One region of the Microbacterium laevaniformans genome, then DNA from elsewhere that is predicted to be linked to it. Evidence: predicted binding sites of a transcription regulator. Region 1 holds the regulator's gene; each other region holds the start of a gene.
What was found. The regulator HrcA, encoded in region 1, represses chaperone genes, less so after heat shock. The targets are predictions, from matches to a motif close to TTNGCACTCGNNNNNNNCGAGTGCNAA.
Positions count from the first base shown of each region.

Region 2: a site for HrcA is predicted at 4,331-4,357, ahead of groL (chaperonin GroEL). Genes of this name have one in related genera too.
Region 3: a site for HrcA is predicted at 1,591-1,617, ahead of JOE53_RS11180 (Hsp20/alpha crystallin family protein). Genes of this name have one in related genera too.

Region 1 covers NZ_JAFBCE010000001.1:1,295,204-1,300,737, forward strand. Annotated here, with positions in the region: gene JOE53_RS06070 (16S rRNA (uracil(1498)-N(3))-methyltransferase) at 1-151, opposite strand, end outside; gene dnaJ (molecular chaperone DnaJ) at 153-1,262, opposite strand; gene hrcA (heat-inducible transcriptional repressor HrcA) at 1,315-2,352, opposite strand; gene hemW (radical SAM family heme chaperone HemW) at 2,411-3,628, opposite strand; gene JOE53_RS06090 (DUF1990 family protein) at 3,628-4,278, opposite strand; gene lepA (translation elongation factor 4) at 4,307-5,534, opposite strand, start outside.
Region 2 covers NZ_JAFBCE010000001.1:1,993,589-1,999,122, reverse strand. Annotated here, with positions in the region: gene JOE53_RS09510 (DMT family transporter) at 1-915, shown strand, start outside; gene JOE53_RS09505 (nitroreductase family protein) at 932-1,558, opposite strand; gene msrB (peptide-methionine (R)-S-oxide reductase MsrB) at 1,555-1,971, opposite strand; gene JOE53_RS09495 (DUF2332 domain-containing protein) at 2,045-3,046, shown strand; gene JOE53_RS09490 (DUF3263 domain-containing protein) at 3,056-3,325, shown strand; gene JOE53_RS09485 (LytR C-terminal domain-containing protein) at 3,335-3,907, shown strand; gene JOE53_RS09480 (cold-shock protein) at 4,057-4,260, shown strand; gene groL (chaperonin GroEL) at 4,394-5,534, shown strand, end outside.
Region 3 covers NZ_JAFBCE010000001.1:2,338,873-2,344,406, forward strand. Annotated here, with positions in the region: gene JOE53_RS11175 (DUF2804 domain-containing protein) at 1-937, opposite strand, end outside; gene JOE53_RS11180 (Hsp20/alpha crystallin family protein) at 1,063-1,518, opposite strand; gene JOE53_RS11185 (hypothetical protein) at 1,817-2,806, shown strand; gene JOE53_RS11190 (L-serine ammonia-lyase, iron-sulfur-dependent, subunit alpha) at 2,895-4,400, opposite strand; gene JOE53_RS11195 (amylosucrase) at 4,464-5,534, shown strand, end outside.

The DNA.
Region 1 (5,534 bases):
CGACGGTGACCTCCTCACCGACCCGGACGCGGCGGACGACCGCCGCATGATGGGCCTCGGCGCCGGTGATGATGATCTCGTCGCCCAGAGCCGCATCGGCGACGGCGGACCCGTCGGTCGGCGGTTCGTCGACGAGGAAGTGCAGTGCCATCTCAGCCGCGGAACCGGTCGCGCAGTTTCGAGAACATGCCCTGGTGGAACTGCGCCAGGCGGGGCGCCGGGGCCTTGGTCTTCTTGGCGAAGTCCTCGATGAGAGCGCGCTCCTTGGCGTCGAGCTTCGTCGGGGTGACGACCTGCACACCGACCCGGAGGTCGCCGCGCGCTCCGCCGCGCAGGGGCGTGATGCCGCGGCCCTTGATCGTCAGGACGTCGCCGGACTGCACGCCGGATCGCACCTCGAGGTCGACCTCGCCGTCGAGCGAGGAGATCGTCGTGTGGGTGCCGAGGATCGCGTCGGGCATCGAGACCTCGAGGGTGGCGAGCAGGTCGTCGCCCTCACGGCTGAAGACCTCGTGGGTGGCGACGGTGACCTCCAGGTAGAGGTCGCCGTTCGGACCGCCCGCCGGGCCGACCTCGCCCGAGCCGGGCAGCTGGAGGCGCAGGCCCGTCTCCACGCCGCCGGGGATGTCGACCGACACCGTCCGCCGTGCGCGCACGCGGCCCTGTCCCTGGCACGTTGCGCAGGGGTACGGGATGGTCGTGCCGTAGCCCTGGCACGTGGTGCAGGGCTGCGAGGTCATGACGTTGCCGAGAAGACTGCGCACGGTGCGCTGCACCTGACCCGAACCGTGGCAGATGTCGCACGTCGCCGGCTGGGTGCCCGGCTGGCAGCACGATCCCTCGCAGGTTTCGCACAGCACCGCGGTGTCGACGTCGATGTCACGGTGGGTGCCGAAGACGACATCGCCGAGATCCAGCGTCACCCGCACCAGCGCATCCTGGCCGCGCTCACGCCGCGATCGCGGTCGGCCGGCGCGTGCTCCCCCGCCGCCGAAGAACGTTTCGAAGATGTCGCCGAATCCGCCGAAGCCTGCGCCGTCTCCGCCGAAGGGCGAGCTGTCGCCGCCCATGTCGTAGCGCTGGCGCTGCTCCGGGTCGCTGAGGACGTCGTACGCGTGGGTCACGAGCTTGAAGCGCTCGGACGCGTCCGCTCCCGGGTTGACATCGGGGTGCAGTTCGCGCGCGAGACGCCGATACGCCTTCTTGATCTCGTCGGGGCTCGCATCGCGGGATACGCCCAGGACTTCGTAGTGGTCGGCCACAATCGCCTTTCCTGCCCTTGCGGGCGCGGGTCGGTGTTCGGGAGCGGATCGCTCAGCGGGACGTGTCGTCCTCGTCGAGCAGTCGGCTCAGATAGTGCGCGACGGCGCGGACCGCCGCGAGGTTGGTGGGGTAGTCCATTCGGGTGGGGCCGAGAAGGCCGACGCGGGCGCGGGTGCCCGTTGCGTCGTACTCGCTCGTGAGGACGGAGGCCTCTGTCAGTCCGAAAGGCTCGTTCTCCCGACCGATGCTCGCGGCGAGACCGTGCTCGTCGGCGACCATCTCGCCCATCAGACGCAGCAGGGTGACCTGCTCCTCGATGGCCTCCAGCAGCGGGTAGATGCTGCCGCGGAAGTCGCCCTCGCGCCGAGCGAGCGTCGCACTGCCGGCCATCACGAGCCGGTCCTGACGGAAGTCATCCAGTTCCTCGCCGACGATGCGCGCGACGGTGCGCAACGCGGCGTCGATGCGGGTGCCGTCAGGGGCCGATGCCGAGAGTTCGACGATCGCGGCCGCGGCCTCCGCGACGGGCTTGCCCGTGACCAGCCGCGAGATCGCGATCTTGACCTGCTGGGCGGCATCCTCGGAGAGTTCCTCGGCCAGGAAGGCCACGCGCTGCGACACGCGTCCGGTGTCGGTGACGACGATGACCACCACGCGCGCTCCGCCCAGGTGCACGAACTCGACGTGTGTGACGTTCGCGCGGGCGAAAGACGGGTACTGCACGATGGCGACCTGGCCGGTGAGCTGCGTGAGGGCCCGGACCGTGCGCATCAGGAGCTCGTCGAGGTCGCCCGGGTCGGTGAGGAACGACGAGATCGCCGAGCGCTGCGCCGTGGACAGCGGCCGCAGGTCGGCGAGATGGTCGACGAAAACGCGGTAGCCCTTATCGGTGGGCACACGTCCGGAGGATGTGTGCGGCGCGGCGATGAGCTCCTCGTCCTCCAGGAGCGCCATGTCGTTGCGGATGGTCGCGGCGGACACGCCGAACTGGTGACGTTCGACGATCGCCTTGCTGCCGACGGGCTCATGGGTGTCGACGTAGTCCTGCACGATCGCGCGGAGGACCTGCAGGCCGCGTTCCGAGACCATCGCTCCTCCTTGTTGGCACTCAGGGTCGTCGAGTGCCAATATTACCGCGATCGCGCGGTCAGACGGTGAGGGCGCGCACCACGGCATCCGCCAGCAGGCGGCCGCGGCGGGTGAGGACGACGCGGCCGCGCACGGCGGAGGACCCGTCGATGAGCCCGTCGGCGATGAGTGCCGCGATCGCGTGACGACCCTCTCCGGTCAGCTCGGACACCGCGATGCCCTCGGCGATCCGCGACCGCAGGAGCACGTCCTCGAGTCGCCGCGCAGCGGCATCGGGGCGCTCCCGCGCCGCCGCAGGCGACGTGCCGGCGGCGAGGCGCTGCGCATACGCCGCGGGGTGTTTGACGTTCCACCACCGCAGGCCGTCGACGTGGCTGTGCGCGCCGGGGCCATAGCCCCACCAGTCGGTGCCGCGCCAGTACGCGAGGTTGTGGCGGGAGCGGTGACGGGGCGCCGTCGCCCAGTTCGACACCTCGTACCAGCCGAACCCGCTCGATGCGAACGCCTCGTCGGCCAGCTCGTACATGTCGGCCTGGAGGTCGTCATCCGGCGCGGCGACCTCTCCGCGGCGGATCTGGCGCTCGAGCTTCGTGCCCTCTTCGATGATGAGCGCGTACGCGGAGATGTGGTCGGGTGCGAGCGCCACGGCCGCCTCGACCGAACGACGCCAGTCGTCCAACGACTCCCCCGGCGCGCCGTAGATCAGATCGACGCTCACATCGAGGCCGGCCGAGCGTCCGGCGTCGACGGCCGTCTGCACGCCGGCCGGATCGTGGGTGCGCTCGAGTGCGGCGAGCACGTGGGGCACGGCCGACTGCATGCCGATCGACAGCCGGGTCACGCCGGCCTCTGCCAGCTCGTGTGCCATTGCGACGGTCACCGTGTCGGGGTTGGCCTCGACGGTGACCTCGGCGTCGGCGGCCAGCGCGAAGGCGGAGCGGATGCCGTCGAGCATCCGGGCCAGATCTCCCGCGGGAAGCAGAGTGGGCGTGCCGCCGCCGAAGAAGACGGTGGATGCCGCGCGGAGGGGCCCCCGCGCCGACAGCACGCCCTGTGAGAGCGCGATCTCGCGGAGCACCTCGTCGGCGTACGCGTCCTGGCGCGCGCCCCGGAGCTCCGTGGCGGTGTAGGTGTTGAAGTCGCAGTAGCCGCAGCGCACCCGGCAGAAGGGCACGTGCAGGTAGACGCCGAAGTCGCGGGCGGGGTCGATCGAGATGTCGGGCGGCAGCGCGCCGTCGAGCGGAGCGGGATCGCCGAGGAGAAGGGCGGAGCCCATCAGGCGGGCGTCGTATACAGCGGGGAGATGGCCCGCAGGTACCCGCGGAACAGCTCGCGACGGCGACGCTTCACCAGTGCCGGAACGACGCGGTAAAGCGTGGCGACGGGACGGTCGAAGGCGCGCACCGTGAACCGTACTTCGTCGTTGTCGGCCCAGCTGATGACGAAGGATTCCTCGCCGCTGACCACCGAGTCCCCGACGGTGCCGAGAGCGAAGCCGACGCGTCGCGGCTCCTCGATCGCGTAGATGACCCGCAGCTCGCCGTCCGCGTTCATGCCCTTGACGTGTCCGCGCACCCGCACCGTCGTTCCCGCAGCCACGTACGGGGTCCCGTCGGCGTCGAAGCGCTGGTCGGCGTCCAGGCGACTCGCGACCATCGGATTGCCGTCGACGTCGTAGCCCACGCCCGTGTACATCGGTCCGGCAGCCGGGCGCACGTCCGAGATCGTGAGGCCCGCTCCGCGCAGCGCCGTCCACGACAGCAGCGCGTCGGCCGATGACTCGAAGCGGGCCTGGCCGCTGCCGAGCAGCCAGGAATCCTCCGCCGGAACGCTGCTCTCGGGCGGATAGCTCATGAGGTCGTGCGCCTGCGTGGCGCCGACGGCGGCGTAGTCGACCGTGTCGTCCTGAAAGCTTCCGCGACGCATGATGTCCAGCCTAACCGGGGCGTCCGGCTTACTTCTTGTCCTTGCCCTCGACGTCGCCGGAGAGCGCGGCGATGAAGGCTTCCTGGGGCACCTCGACGCGACCGACCATCTTCATGCGCTTCTTGCCCTCCTTCTGCTTCTCCAGCAGCTTGCGCTTGCGGGTGATGTCGCCGCCGTAGCACTTGGCGAGCACGTCCTTGCGGATGGCGCGGATGTTCTCGCGCGCGATGATGCGTGCGCCGATGGCGGCCTGGATGGGCACCTCGAACTGCTGGCGCGGGATGAGTTTGCGCAGGCGTTCGGTCATGAGGGTGCCGTACGCGTACGCCTTCTCTCGGTGGACGATCGAGCTGAACGCGTCGACCTTCTCACCTTGCAGCAGGATGTCGACCTTCACGAGATCGGCCTCCTGGGATCCGGCAGGCTCGTAGTCGAGGCTCGCGTAGCCCTGGGTCTTGGACTTCAGTTGGTCGAAGAAGTCGAAGACGATCTCGCCGAGCGGCATGTTGTAGCGCAGCTCGACACGGTCCTCACTGAGGTAGTCCATGCCGAGGAGCGTTCCGCGGCGCTGTTGGCAGAGCTCCATCACCGTGCCGACGTAGTCCTTGGGCAACAGGATGCCGACCTTGACGACCGGCTCGGAGACACTCGCGACGCGGCCGTCGGGGTACTCGCTCGGGTTGGTGACCGTGACCGACTCGCCCGTGTCGGTCGTGACCTCGTACGTCACCGAGGGTGCCGTGGTGATGAGGTCGAGGCCGAACTCGCGCGACAGGCGCTCCGTGATGATCTCCAGGTGCAGCAGGCCCAGGAACCCGCAGCGGAATCCGAAGCCCAGGGCGACGGAGGTCTCCGGCTCGTACTGCAGCGAGGCGTCGGACAGCTTCAACTTGTCCAGCGCCTCACGCAGGTCGGCGTAGTCGCTGCCGTCGATCGGGTAGATCCCGCTGAACACCATCGGCTTGGGGTCGGTGTAGCCGGCCAGTGCTTCGCTCGCGGGCTTGCGGTGGTTGGTGATCGTGTCGCCGACCTTCGACTGGCGCACGTCCTTCACGCCGGTGATCAGGTAGCCCACTTCGCCGACTCCGAGGCCCCGGGTCGGGACCGGCTCGGGGCTGGAGACACCGATCTCGAGCAGGTCGTGCGTCGCGCGCGTGGACATCATCTGAATGCGCTCGCGCGGCTCGAGTTTGCCGTCGACCATGCGGACGTATGTCACGACGCCGCGGTACGCGTCGTAGACGGAGTCGAAGATC
Region 2 (5,534 bases), 700 kb from region 1:
GCTCTCGGTGGTGCCGTGCTGGTCGGCGTGCTGACGGCGCTCCAAGCCCGCATCAACGGGCAACTCGGTCTGCGCATCGGTGACGGATTCGTCGCGGCGGTCATTTCCTTCGGGTCGGGGCTGCTCGTGCTGGCCGTGTCGTCGGCGCTGCTGCTGGCGGGCCGCCGAGGCTTCGGCGCGCTGGTCAGCGGCGTCCGCGCACGCACGATCCCGTGGTGGATGCTGGGAGGCGGGCTGGCCGGAGCGCTCACCGTCGCGACCCAGGGTCTCGCCGTCGCTGTGATCGGCGTCTCCCTGTTCACCGTCGGGGTTGTGGCCGGGCAGACACTGAGCGGCCTGGTGCTCGACCGCATCGGGTACGGCCCGGCCGGCGTCGTCGCGGTCACCATGCCGCGCGTGGCGGGCGGTGCGCTGGCTCTCGTCGCCGTCGGCATCTCCCTGCAGGGCGGTGTGCTGGAGCGTGTGCCGGTGTGGATGCTGGTGCTGCCGTTCCTGGCGGGCGTCGGCATCGCGTGGCAGCAGGCGACCAACGGGCGGCTGCGCCAACGCGTGGGGACACCGTTGACGGCGACGTTCGTCAATTTTCTGGGGGGAACGGTGGTGCTCGCCGTCGCCGCCGTCGTCCACGTCGCGTTCGTCGGTGTGCCGCCGGCGCTGCCGACCGAGGCGTGGCTCTACCTCGGCGGCGTGGTCGGCGTGATCTACATCTTCCTGTCGGCGGCGCTCGTCGCGCACACCGGGGTGTTGCTGCTCGGCCTCGGCGTCGTGGTCGGCCAGCTCGCCACCGCGTTCACGCTGGATGCGTTCTGGCCCGCGGATGCCGGTCCCGGCTGGGGAACCGAACTGTTGATGGTCGCTGTCGCGGCGAGCTCGGTCGTCGTCGCTCTCGCGCCCTGGCGGCGACGACGAACCTGAGCGGACGACGGGAGCGTCAGCTCTTCTTCTTGTCTTTCTTCGCGCCGGTCTTCGTCGCCCCGCCGTCCTTGTCGGCGCCCTTGGCGGGGGCCGGCATTCGACTGAGATGCGCACGGGGATCGACGCTCTTGCGGCGACCGGGTCGCGCACCGGTGGGCTTGCCGCCGACGTACAGCCAGCCGAGCAGCTCCTCGTCCTTCGCGAGTCCGTGCGCCTTGGCCACCGCCTTCGCCCGCGTGTAATGACCGGTGCGCCAGATGACACCCCATCCCGCCTCATCCAGCAGAAGGCTGAGCGTGTGGGCGACACCCGAGGCGACCGCCTCCTGCTCCCAGCGGGGAACCTTCTCGCTCTTGCGGTAGCTGGCGACCACGGCGAGCAGCAGTGGCGCGCGCAACGGCTTCGTCGACGGCTTGTCGTCGCCCTCGACCTTCGCGATCGCCGCCCCGAGCGTCGCCCGGTCCTCGCCACGCAGCTCGATGACGCGCCACGGTCGCAGGGACGAGTGGTCGGCGACCCGCCCCGCCGCCGCGATCAGGGTGAGAAGCTCGGCGCGGGTGGGCGCGGCATCCGTCACCTTCGACCATGAGCGACGGTTTCGCACCGCCGCCAGGGCCGGGTAGTCCGTGACCGTCTCGATCACGACGCATCCGCCTCCGGCGCCGGGGTGAACGACAGCGACAGCGAGTTCATGCAGTACCGGTCGCCCGTGGGGGTGCCGAACCCGTCGGGGAAGACGTGTCCGAGATGCGAGCCGCAGTTCGCGCACCGCACCTCGGTGCGGACCATCCCGTGGCTGCGATCTTCGATGAGCTCGACGGCCTCGGGGCGCACCGACTCGTAGAAGCTCGGCCACCCGCAATGCGAGTCGAACTTCGTTCCACTCTGGAACAGCTCCGCGCCACACGCGGCGCACGTGTAGAGACCCGCGCGGCTCTCGTCGAGGAGCTCGCCGGTCCATGCGCGCTCCGTCCCTGCCTGACGGAGGACGGCGTACTGCTCGGGGGTCAGCTCCGAACGCCACTCGTCGTCGGTCTTGGTCACGCGGTAGGTCATGTCTGGCTCCTTAGTCCACCTCCATTCAACCCGACGCGGGCCGCGGTCGGCTCGGCCCGCGAGAATGTCACCCATGAGTTCCCTCCCAGAATCGGTGTCGGCGCGCTATGGCCGGTTCGCCCGCGACGAGGCTCCCGGTCGTTCCGCGCTGTACGGCGAGTGGGCCGCCGGAGTCGCGGCGGATGCCGCGGCGCAGGAGGTGCTCGGGCGGATCGCGCCTTCTCATCGTCAGCCCCCGCTCGTCTTCGCCGCCGCGCGGCTGCTCGGATCCGGCGAGAGTGGGTACCCCGAGTGGCGGGAGTGGGTGCTCGCCCACGGCGACGAGCTGGTCGCGGAGTGCACGGCGCGCTCGCTGCAGACCAACGAACCCCTCCGGTGCGCCGCTCTGCTGCCCGCGTTGGCCGGCATCGACGGGCCGATCGCGCTGCTGGAGGTCGGCGCGAGTGCGGGACTGTGTCTCTACCCCGACCGATACTCCTACCGCTATCGCGGCGTCGCGGGCGAGATCGCGCACGATCCGCTCGACGGGGTGTCGGCCGTCGTGCTCGAGAGCGAGCTGCGCGGTCAGCACGTGCCCCCGTTGCGGCATCCGGAGATCGTCTGGCGAGCCGGCATCGATCTCGCACCACTGGATCCGGCCGACCCCGCCACCGAGGCGTGGTTGACGGCTCTCGTCTGGCCGGGCGAGACCGGACCCGCGGATCGGGTGCGTTCCGCGCTGCGCATCACGGCGGCGGACCCGCCCCTCATGTTCGCGGGAGACGGCGTCGACCAGCTCGCTCACGCCGTCGCGGCGGCGCCGCCCGAGGCGACGCTGGTCGTTCAGACCCCCGGCGTGCTGGCGCACCTCGGCTGGCACGCGCGCCACGCGCTGATCGAGCAGGTATCCGTCGTGGGACGGTGGATCACGCTCGACGCGCCCTCGCTGCACGAGGGATGGCGCGGCGGGCGGATCGCATCGAACGCTCCCGCTGAGGGCTTCGCACTCGCGCGCGACGGCGTCGTCCTCGCCCACGCCGACCCACTCGGGCGATGGCTGGAGTGGCGTCCCGGCGAGCGCGCTGCGCGGGGTTAACGTGAGCAGGTGCCCCTCTCCGAGCGTGATCGCCTCCTCCTCGACTTCGAGTCGCGGTGGACCGTGCACGACGCCGTCAAGGAGGAGGCCATCCGTGCCGAGCTCGCCCTGGCGCCCGCCCGGTACTACCAGCTGCTGGCTCGCATCATCGATCAACCGGATGCCGCGGCGCACGACGCCATGCTGGTGCACCGCCTCCGTCGGCTCCGCGATGCGCGCGAGAGCGAGCGTGCGGGACGCGCGGCCGTTCCCGCCGTCCGCACCGGAACAGGCCGGTAGCATTCTGGGGTGCCGAGTACGCCCCCGCAGAAGGACCGCTTCGATGATCTCGCCCTCGAGGGGGGACGCATCGGTGCGCATCGCGCCGAGAATCCGCGCCTGCGGGGAGGAATCGTGGTGCTGTGGTCGGTCATCGCGATCGTCGTGCTGGTCGCGCTGGGCATCTTCGGCACGCTGATCGCCATCGGGCGCGTCACCCTCTTTCCCGCCCCGAGCGCCACGCCGACGACCATCTCGACCGCCGAGCCGGTCGTCGACACGTCGTACCCGGTCACCGTTCTCAACGCGACGACACAGTCGGGTCTGGCCGGCTCCCTCGCGCAGACCATCGTCGGGGCCGGCTGGTCGCCCGACAGCGTCACGGCCGGCGACGCCAGCTCCAAGGACTTCCCGACCACGACGGTCTTCTACTCCGGCCCCGCCGAAGAAGGTGCGGCGCGGGGGCTCGCACAGGTGATCGGCGGGGCGGCCGTGACACTCAGCGATGCGTACAAGGGCCTCGCGAGCGGCGACGGCGCCAAGCTCCTCGTGGTCGTGATCGGTGCCGATCGCACGGATGCCGGGGCCACTCCGGCCGGCTGACCACCCCGCCCTGCGGGTATCAGCGGGGAGCGTGTTTCGCGCGTGTGAACAGTTCGATGCGCCTGTGTCAACACTTGCCGGAACAGCGATTTCGCCGCTCTCACGCTGGTTAGCATTGCGACGTCCCACCGCAGCATCAGGAGATTCGCATGGCCCAAGGTACCGTCAAGTGGTTCAACGCCGAGAAGGGTTTCGGCTTCATCACCGTGACCGACGGCCAGGACGTGTTCGTCCACTACTCCAACATCGACATGTCGGGATTCCGTGTCCTGGAGGAGGGGCAGACGGTCGAGTTCACCGTCGGCGCCGGTCAGAAGGGCCCGCAGGCCGAGTCGGTCCGCGTCGTCGCTTGACGTCGTTCGGCCCTCCCGTCGCGTCCGCTCGGCGCGGCTTGCACTCGTCATGCCAGAGTGCCAGAATGAGTTAGCACTCAATCATCGCGAGTGCTAAAGACTCATCCTCACGTCCGGGAGGGACGACACACTTATGGCAAAGATCATCGCTTTCGACGAGGAGGCCCGCCGTGGCCTCGAGCGTGGCCTGAACATCCTGGCCGACGCCGTCAAGGTGACCCTGGGCCCGCGCGGTCGCAACGTCGTGCTCGAGAAGAAGTGGGGCGCCCCCACGATCACGAACGACGGTGTCTCGATCGCCAAGGAGATCGAGCTCGACGACGCGTACGAGAAGATCGGCGCGGAGCTCGTCAAGGAGGTCGCCAAGAAGACGGACGACGTCGCCGGTGACGGCACCACGACGGCCACCGTCCTCGCCCAGGCTCTCGTGCGCGAAGGGCTGCGCAACGTCGCAGCCGGCGCCGACCCCATCTCCCTGAAGAAGGGCATCGAGAAGGCCGTCAAGGCGCTCTCCGACGAGCTGCTCGCCTCCGCGAAGGAGGTCGAGACCAAGGAGGAGATCGCCGCCACGGCATCCATCTCCGCCGCTGACCCCGAGATCGGCGCGCTGATCGCCGAGGCGATCGACAAGGTCGGTAAGGAGGGCGTCGTCACGGTCGAGGAGTCGAACACGTTCGGCACCGAGCTCGAGCTCACCGAGGGCATGCGCTTCGACAAGGGCTACATCAACCCCTACTTCGTCACGGACCCGGAGCGCCAGGAGGCTGTCTTCGAGGACCCGTACATCCTCATCGCGAACCAGAAGATCTCCAACATCAAGGACCTGCTGCCGATCGTCGACAAGGTGATCCAGGACGGCAAGGAGCTCGTCATCATCGCCGAGGACGTCGAGGGTGAGGCTCTCGCGACCCTCGTTCTCAACAAGATCCGCGGCATCTTCAAGTCGGTCGCCGTCAAGGCTCCCGGCTTCGGTGACCGTCGCAAGGCGCAGCTCCAGGACATCGCGATCCTCACCGGCGGCCAGGTCATCACGGAGGAGGTCGGTCTCAAGCTCGAGAACGCCACCACCGACCTGCTCGGCAAGGCGCGCAAGGTCATCGTCACCAAGGACGAGACCACGATCGTCGAGGGTGCGGGCGAGTCGGCGCAGATCGAGGGTCGCGTGACCCAGATCAAGCGCGAGATCGAGAACACCGACAGCGACTACGACCGCGAGAAGCTGCAGGAGCGCCTCGCCAAGCTCGCCGGCGGCGTCGCCGTCATCAAGGCGGGTG
Region 3 (5,534 bases), 1.0 Mb from region 1:
AGCACTGGTCCGTGCGCGACGAGATGACGCCGAGATTCGTCGCGGACTTCTTGTCGTAGAACGGCGTGAACACGGCATCCAGCCCTCCCCCATGCACCCGCCACGGCCGCAGCGGCGCGGCGAGGTCGTAGTCCCAGGCGACGGGCTCGGAGATCTTGTGCAGCGTGCCGTCGAGCACGACGGCGTTCTCCGTCGACCCCGTCCCGTCGGTCCATCGCCCTCCGACCTGGATGCCGAGGCTGCGTCCGTCTGCGAGGGTTCCCGACCCGGCGCCCCAGTTCCACGACACGTCGTAGCTCCAGCGTCCACGCCCGTGATCCAGCACCGCCCACGATCCCGCCGGCACCTCGTAGTCGACGCCGTCGAGCGTCGGCACTCCGGATGCCGGGAACGCGACGTCCTTCACGGTGTACTGGAACCGCCGCGACGACCACGGCACCACGACCGCCAGCAGCTCGTGTCCGGGCGGGCGGCGCACCGTGATGTCGAAGGACGCGTCCGGGATCTCGGCGTGCAGACGCCAGAGCGACCCGCGCTCGGCCGGCGTGATGGTGGCGGCGAGGTCGGCGTGCCGCGCGATCGTGATGCCGGTGCCCAGCGAGGCGGGCAGCGACACCTCCCGCGACGGCAGCACCGTGACGCTGCGGCCCCACGAACGCATCGTGGCCCGATCGTGGATCCACGCCTCGTGCACGGCGGCGTAGTCCAGCGACGACACCGTGAGCGACACGATGTGCGTGGGCGTCATGACGTTCCAGTACTCCCACCTCTTGTTGCGCCCCCACGATCGGACGAAGCGTCCGCGTCCGATGCCGCGGGTGTCGACGAGCGGCGAGCGGGCGAAGCCGATCGCCGCCGGATTGAGGCGGCCGTCGGGGCGGGTGAGGGAGACGGGTTCGGTGAGCTCGCGCTCGCGCGCGGCGGGGGGTGCGGTCATCGGCATCCTTGCTGACGTTCCGAGTGCTGGTGCTTCCGGTGGGTGCTTCGACACTAGCGCGCAGGCGCGAACCGCCCCGGTCCTCGCGGACACGGGGCGGTTGTGCGCGGGTGCGCGGACCGGCACTATTGCTCGACCGGGTGCGGCTCCTGCGCCGACTCGTGCGCCTGGATCGTGGGCGCACCGCCGTCGGCGACGACCTGGACCTTGCGCGGCTTCGCCTTCTCGCTCACGGGGATCGTGACCGTCAGCACGCCGTTGCTGTACGTCGCGGCGATGCCGTCGGTGTCGATTCCCTGACCGAGGTTCAGCTGGCGCAGGAAGCTCGCGGTCTCACGCTCCCGCGTGATCCACTTCACGCCGTCGCCCTCGCTGAGGGTGCGCTCGGCGCGGATGGTCAGCAGCTGGCCGTCCACATCGATGTCGACCGAGCCCGGGTCGATTCCCGGAAGGTCGGCGCTCAGGACGTAGCGGTCGCCGTCGCGGTAGAGGTCCATCGGCATCCGGCGGGGTCCCCGGCGCGTGTCGAAGAGGCCCGACGCGATGCGGTCGAGGTCACGGAACGGGTCATACGTGGCCATTGTTCTCTCCTTGTCGTGTGTCACTGTGATGGTCTGTCAAAGTTGAGCCTCATCGACTCAACTAACTTCAGATTAGCACTCGACCCAGGAGAGTGCCAACGGTTCGCGCACAGCGAACGCGCGCGATCGCTGTGCGCCGTTCACCTGGCCCTCGCGCCGGAAGCCGCACTGCTGTTTCAGACACCACCGCCCCTTCAGCACACGGAACCCTTCGTCCCCACGTTCGGTAACAGCGCAAGTTCTCCACGAACCCGCGGACGGTGGCCACGACATCAGGAGATGGGCCCATCATGAGCGCATGCCGCGCTCACCCCGACCACTTCCGCCGACATTGCCGCAGGTGTTCACCGCCGCCGACGCGTCGACGGCCGGCGTCACTCGCGGGCGCCTCTCGGCTAGCGACCTCGACGCACCGTTCCGCGGAGTCCGCGTCCGGCGCGACACGGACGGCGCCGCACCGCACGACGAGGACACGCCGGACGAGATCGCGCGGCGCAACATCCTGGGTCGCGTCCGCGCCCACGCACTCGTGCTGCCGCCCCCTGCGTTCTACACCGGGACGACGGCGCTCGCGATCCACGGGCTCCCCTTCCCCGACGCGGATGCCGCGGCATCCGCCGACCTCGACGTCGCCGTTCCCGCGCCACACCGTGCGCTCCGGCGGACGGGCATCACCGCCGTGCAGATCAGCCCGATGCTCGTTCACACCACCGTCCGGGCGGGCCTTCCGGTCGCGACGCCCGCCTCCGCCTGGGCGATGCTCGCCCGCGAGCACACGGTTCGAGACCTGGTGGTGATCGGTGATGCGATCATCCGCGTGCCCCGCGACGGATGGGGGCGGCGTCTGCCCGACGCTCAACACGCCGGACTCGAGAAGCTGGCCGCGGCTGTCTCCGCAGGCCGCCGTTGCGGAATCGCGAAGCTCCGTGCCGCGCTTCCCCTGCTGCGCACCGGCAGCATGTCGCCGCTCGAGACGGACTGGCGACTGTCGCTCATCGGGACGGGCCTGCCGGAGCCCGAGCTCGACGTGGAGGTGCGCGCGCCCGACGGTCGGCTGCTCGGCATCAGCGATGGCGCGTTCGTGACGCACCGCGTCGCGATCGAGATCGAGGGCGATCACCACCGCACCTCGCGTCGCCAGTGGGTGCGCGACCTCGAGAAGTACTCCGACTACGCGAACCTCGGCTGGGATGTTGTGCGCCTGAGCGCCGCGCACATCCGACACGATCCCTCGCGGGGAGTCGCGCTGGTCCGCGCCGCCCTCGCACGCCGAGGTTGGCACGCGTGACCGGTCGCTCGGTTGACGCTTGCACCGGTAATCACATCGCAATTTCCCGCGCGAACGCCAACTGAACCGCGGCAGGCGCGCGCGGCGCTCAGCACTCGACGACGTTGACGGCGAGTCCGCCCTCGCTGGTCTCCTTGTATTTGGTCGACATGTCGATGCCCGTCTGACGCATCGTCTCCACGACGGCATCCAGCGGCACGTAGTGCGTGCCGTCGCCGCGCAGCGCGAGGCGCGCGGCCGTGACGGCGGTGGATGCCGCGATCGCGTTGCGCTCGATGCAGGGGATCTGCACGAGCCCACCCACGGGGTCGCACGTGAGCCCCAGGTGGTGCTCCATCGCAATCTCGGCGGCGTTCTCGATCTGACGGTTCGTGCCGCCCATCACGGCCGTCAAGCCGCCGGCAGCCATCGCGCACGCCGAACCCACCTCGGCCTGACACCCGCCCTCGGCTCCGGAGATCGACGCGTTCGCCTTGAAAAGCGAGCCGAGCGCCGTCGCCGTCAGCAGGAATCGACGGATGCCGCGGCGCCGGTTCGCCTCGGCGAGCTCCTGCGCGGTGGCGACGATGTCCTCCGACCCGTGCGCCGCCTCGCCCGCCTCGCGGCCGCCCGGACCGTGCAGCCCGAGCAGCGCCGAGCCGACGAGCTCGCCGTAGGGCGTCACCGCGTTCTCCGCTCCGATGCCGGCATCCGCGAGGAAGCGCCACCAGTACATCGCCACGGCCGGGAGGATGCCGGCGGCGCCGTTCGTCGGCGCTGTCACGACGCGTCCTCCGGCGGCGTTCTCCTCGTTCACGGCCAGTGCGAACGCACCGAGCCACTCCCCCGGCAGCTCGCGTCCGGTCGCCTCGACGCTCTCCAGCTGGGCGCGGATCGCGCCCGCGCGCCGCTTCACCTTCAGCATTCCCGGCAGCACCCCGTCGGCGTGCAGCCCGGCGTCGACGCACGAGGCCATCGCGTCCCAGATGGCATCGAGCCCGGCAGCGACCTCCGCTTCGGGCCGCAGCGCCTCCTCGTTGCGGCGCGCGACCTCCGCGATCGTCAGCCCGTACGTATCGCAGACGTCCAGCAGTTGCGCCGCTGTCGCGTAGGGCAGCGGGAAGGATGCCGCGGCCACCACCGCCGGCTCACCCTCGCGCCGGATGAACCCGCCGCCGATCGAGTAGTAGGTGTCTTCGTGCAATGCGAGACCCGCGGCATCCCGCGCGACGAGCGTCATCGCATTGGGGTGTCCGGGAAGACGCGTCCGCGGCGCGAGCACGATGTCCGACCGAGAGAAGGGGATCGGCGTGCGACCCTCCATCAGGAGGAGCGCGCCGTCGGACCAGTCGGTCCAGGCGCCGCGCACGTGAGCCGGATCGACGGTCTCGGGCACGTACCCCTGCAGGCCGGCGACGACCGCGTCGGGGGTACCGTGCCCGATGCCGGTAGCGCCGAGTGAGCCGTAGAGGGCGCACTCCACGCGGGCGAGGGTCGGCAGATCGGCGACGCGGCGCGCGAAATCGCGAGCCGCGCGCAGCGGGCCCACCGTATGGGAGCTCGACGGTCCCACCCCGATGGAGAACAGGTCGAACGCCGAGACGTACGCACTCACGCGTGTGAGCCTACGCCGCCTCCCGGTCGGGCCCGCCCGATACGCTGAGACGGAGGGGGCACCATGACCGCACTGACCACGTCCGACGCCGATCGCGGCGCGGCACTCGAGGCCTGCGAGGCGGCAGGGCGTGTGGATGACGCGTTCCTCGCCCGGTTCGACGAGCAGTTCCCGCGGCTGCACGAGCTCTTCACCCGCCTCTACGGCGAGCGTGCCGACGGCAGGGAGCAGCTGGCGGCGACGGTGGCGGCGGCATCCTCCTCGTGGAACGCGCGTCCCCTCGATCTGAAGGTGCACGACGCACAGCGCGCCGCCGACCCCGAGTGGTTCCAGTCCGAGCGCATGCTGGGCGGTGTCTGCTACGTCGACCGCTTCGCCGGCAACCTCGCCGGCGTGCGCGAGCTGATCCCCTCGTTCCGCGAGCTCGGGCTCACCTACCTTCACCTCATGCCGCTGTTCGACGCTCCCCTCGGCGACAACGACGGTGGCTACGCGGTGTCGAGTTACCGGCGCGTGAATCCGAGCCTGGGCACGATGGCGCAACTGGCCGAGCTCGCGGCGGAGCTGCGGATGGCGGGCATCTCACTCGTGCTGGACTTCATCTTCAATCACACCAGCGACGAGCACGAGTGGGCGCAGAAGGCCGTGGCGGGCGATCCCGACTACGCCGACTTCTACCTGATCTTCCCCGACCGGGACATGCCCGACGCCTACGAACGCACCACGCGCGAGATCTTCCCCGACGACCACCGCGGCTCGTTCGTGCAGCTCGAGGACGGCCGCTGGATCTGGTCGACGTTCTACCACTACCAGTGGGATCTGAACTACGCGAACCCGGCCGTGTTCCGCGCGATGGCGGGCGAGATGCTGTTCCTGGCGAACCAGGGCGTCGAGGTACTCCGGATGGATGCCGTGGCCTTCATCTGGAAACGCCTGGGGACCTCCTGCGAGTCGCTGCCCGAAGCCCACCTGCTGCTGCAGGCGTTCAACGCGGTGCTCGCGATGGCCGCCCCCGGCATGGTCTTCAAGTCGGAGGCGATCGTCCACCCCGATGAGGTGGTCAGCTACATCTCACTCGAGGAGTGCGAGCTGTCGTACAACCCGCTGCAGATGGCGCTGACGTGGGAGGCTCTC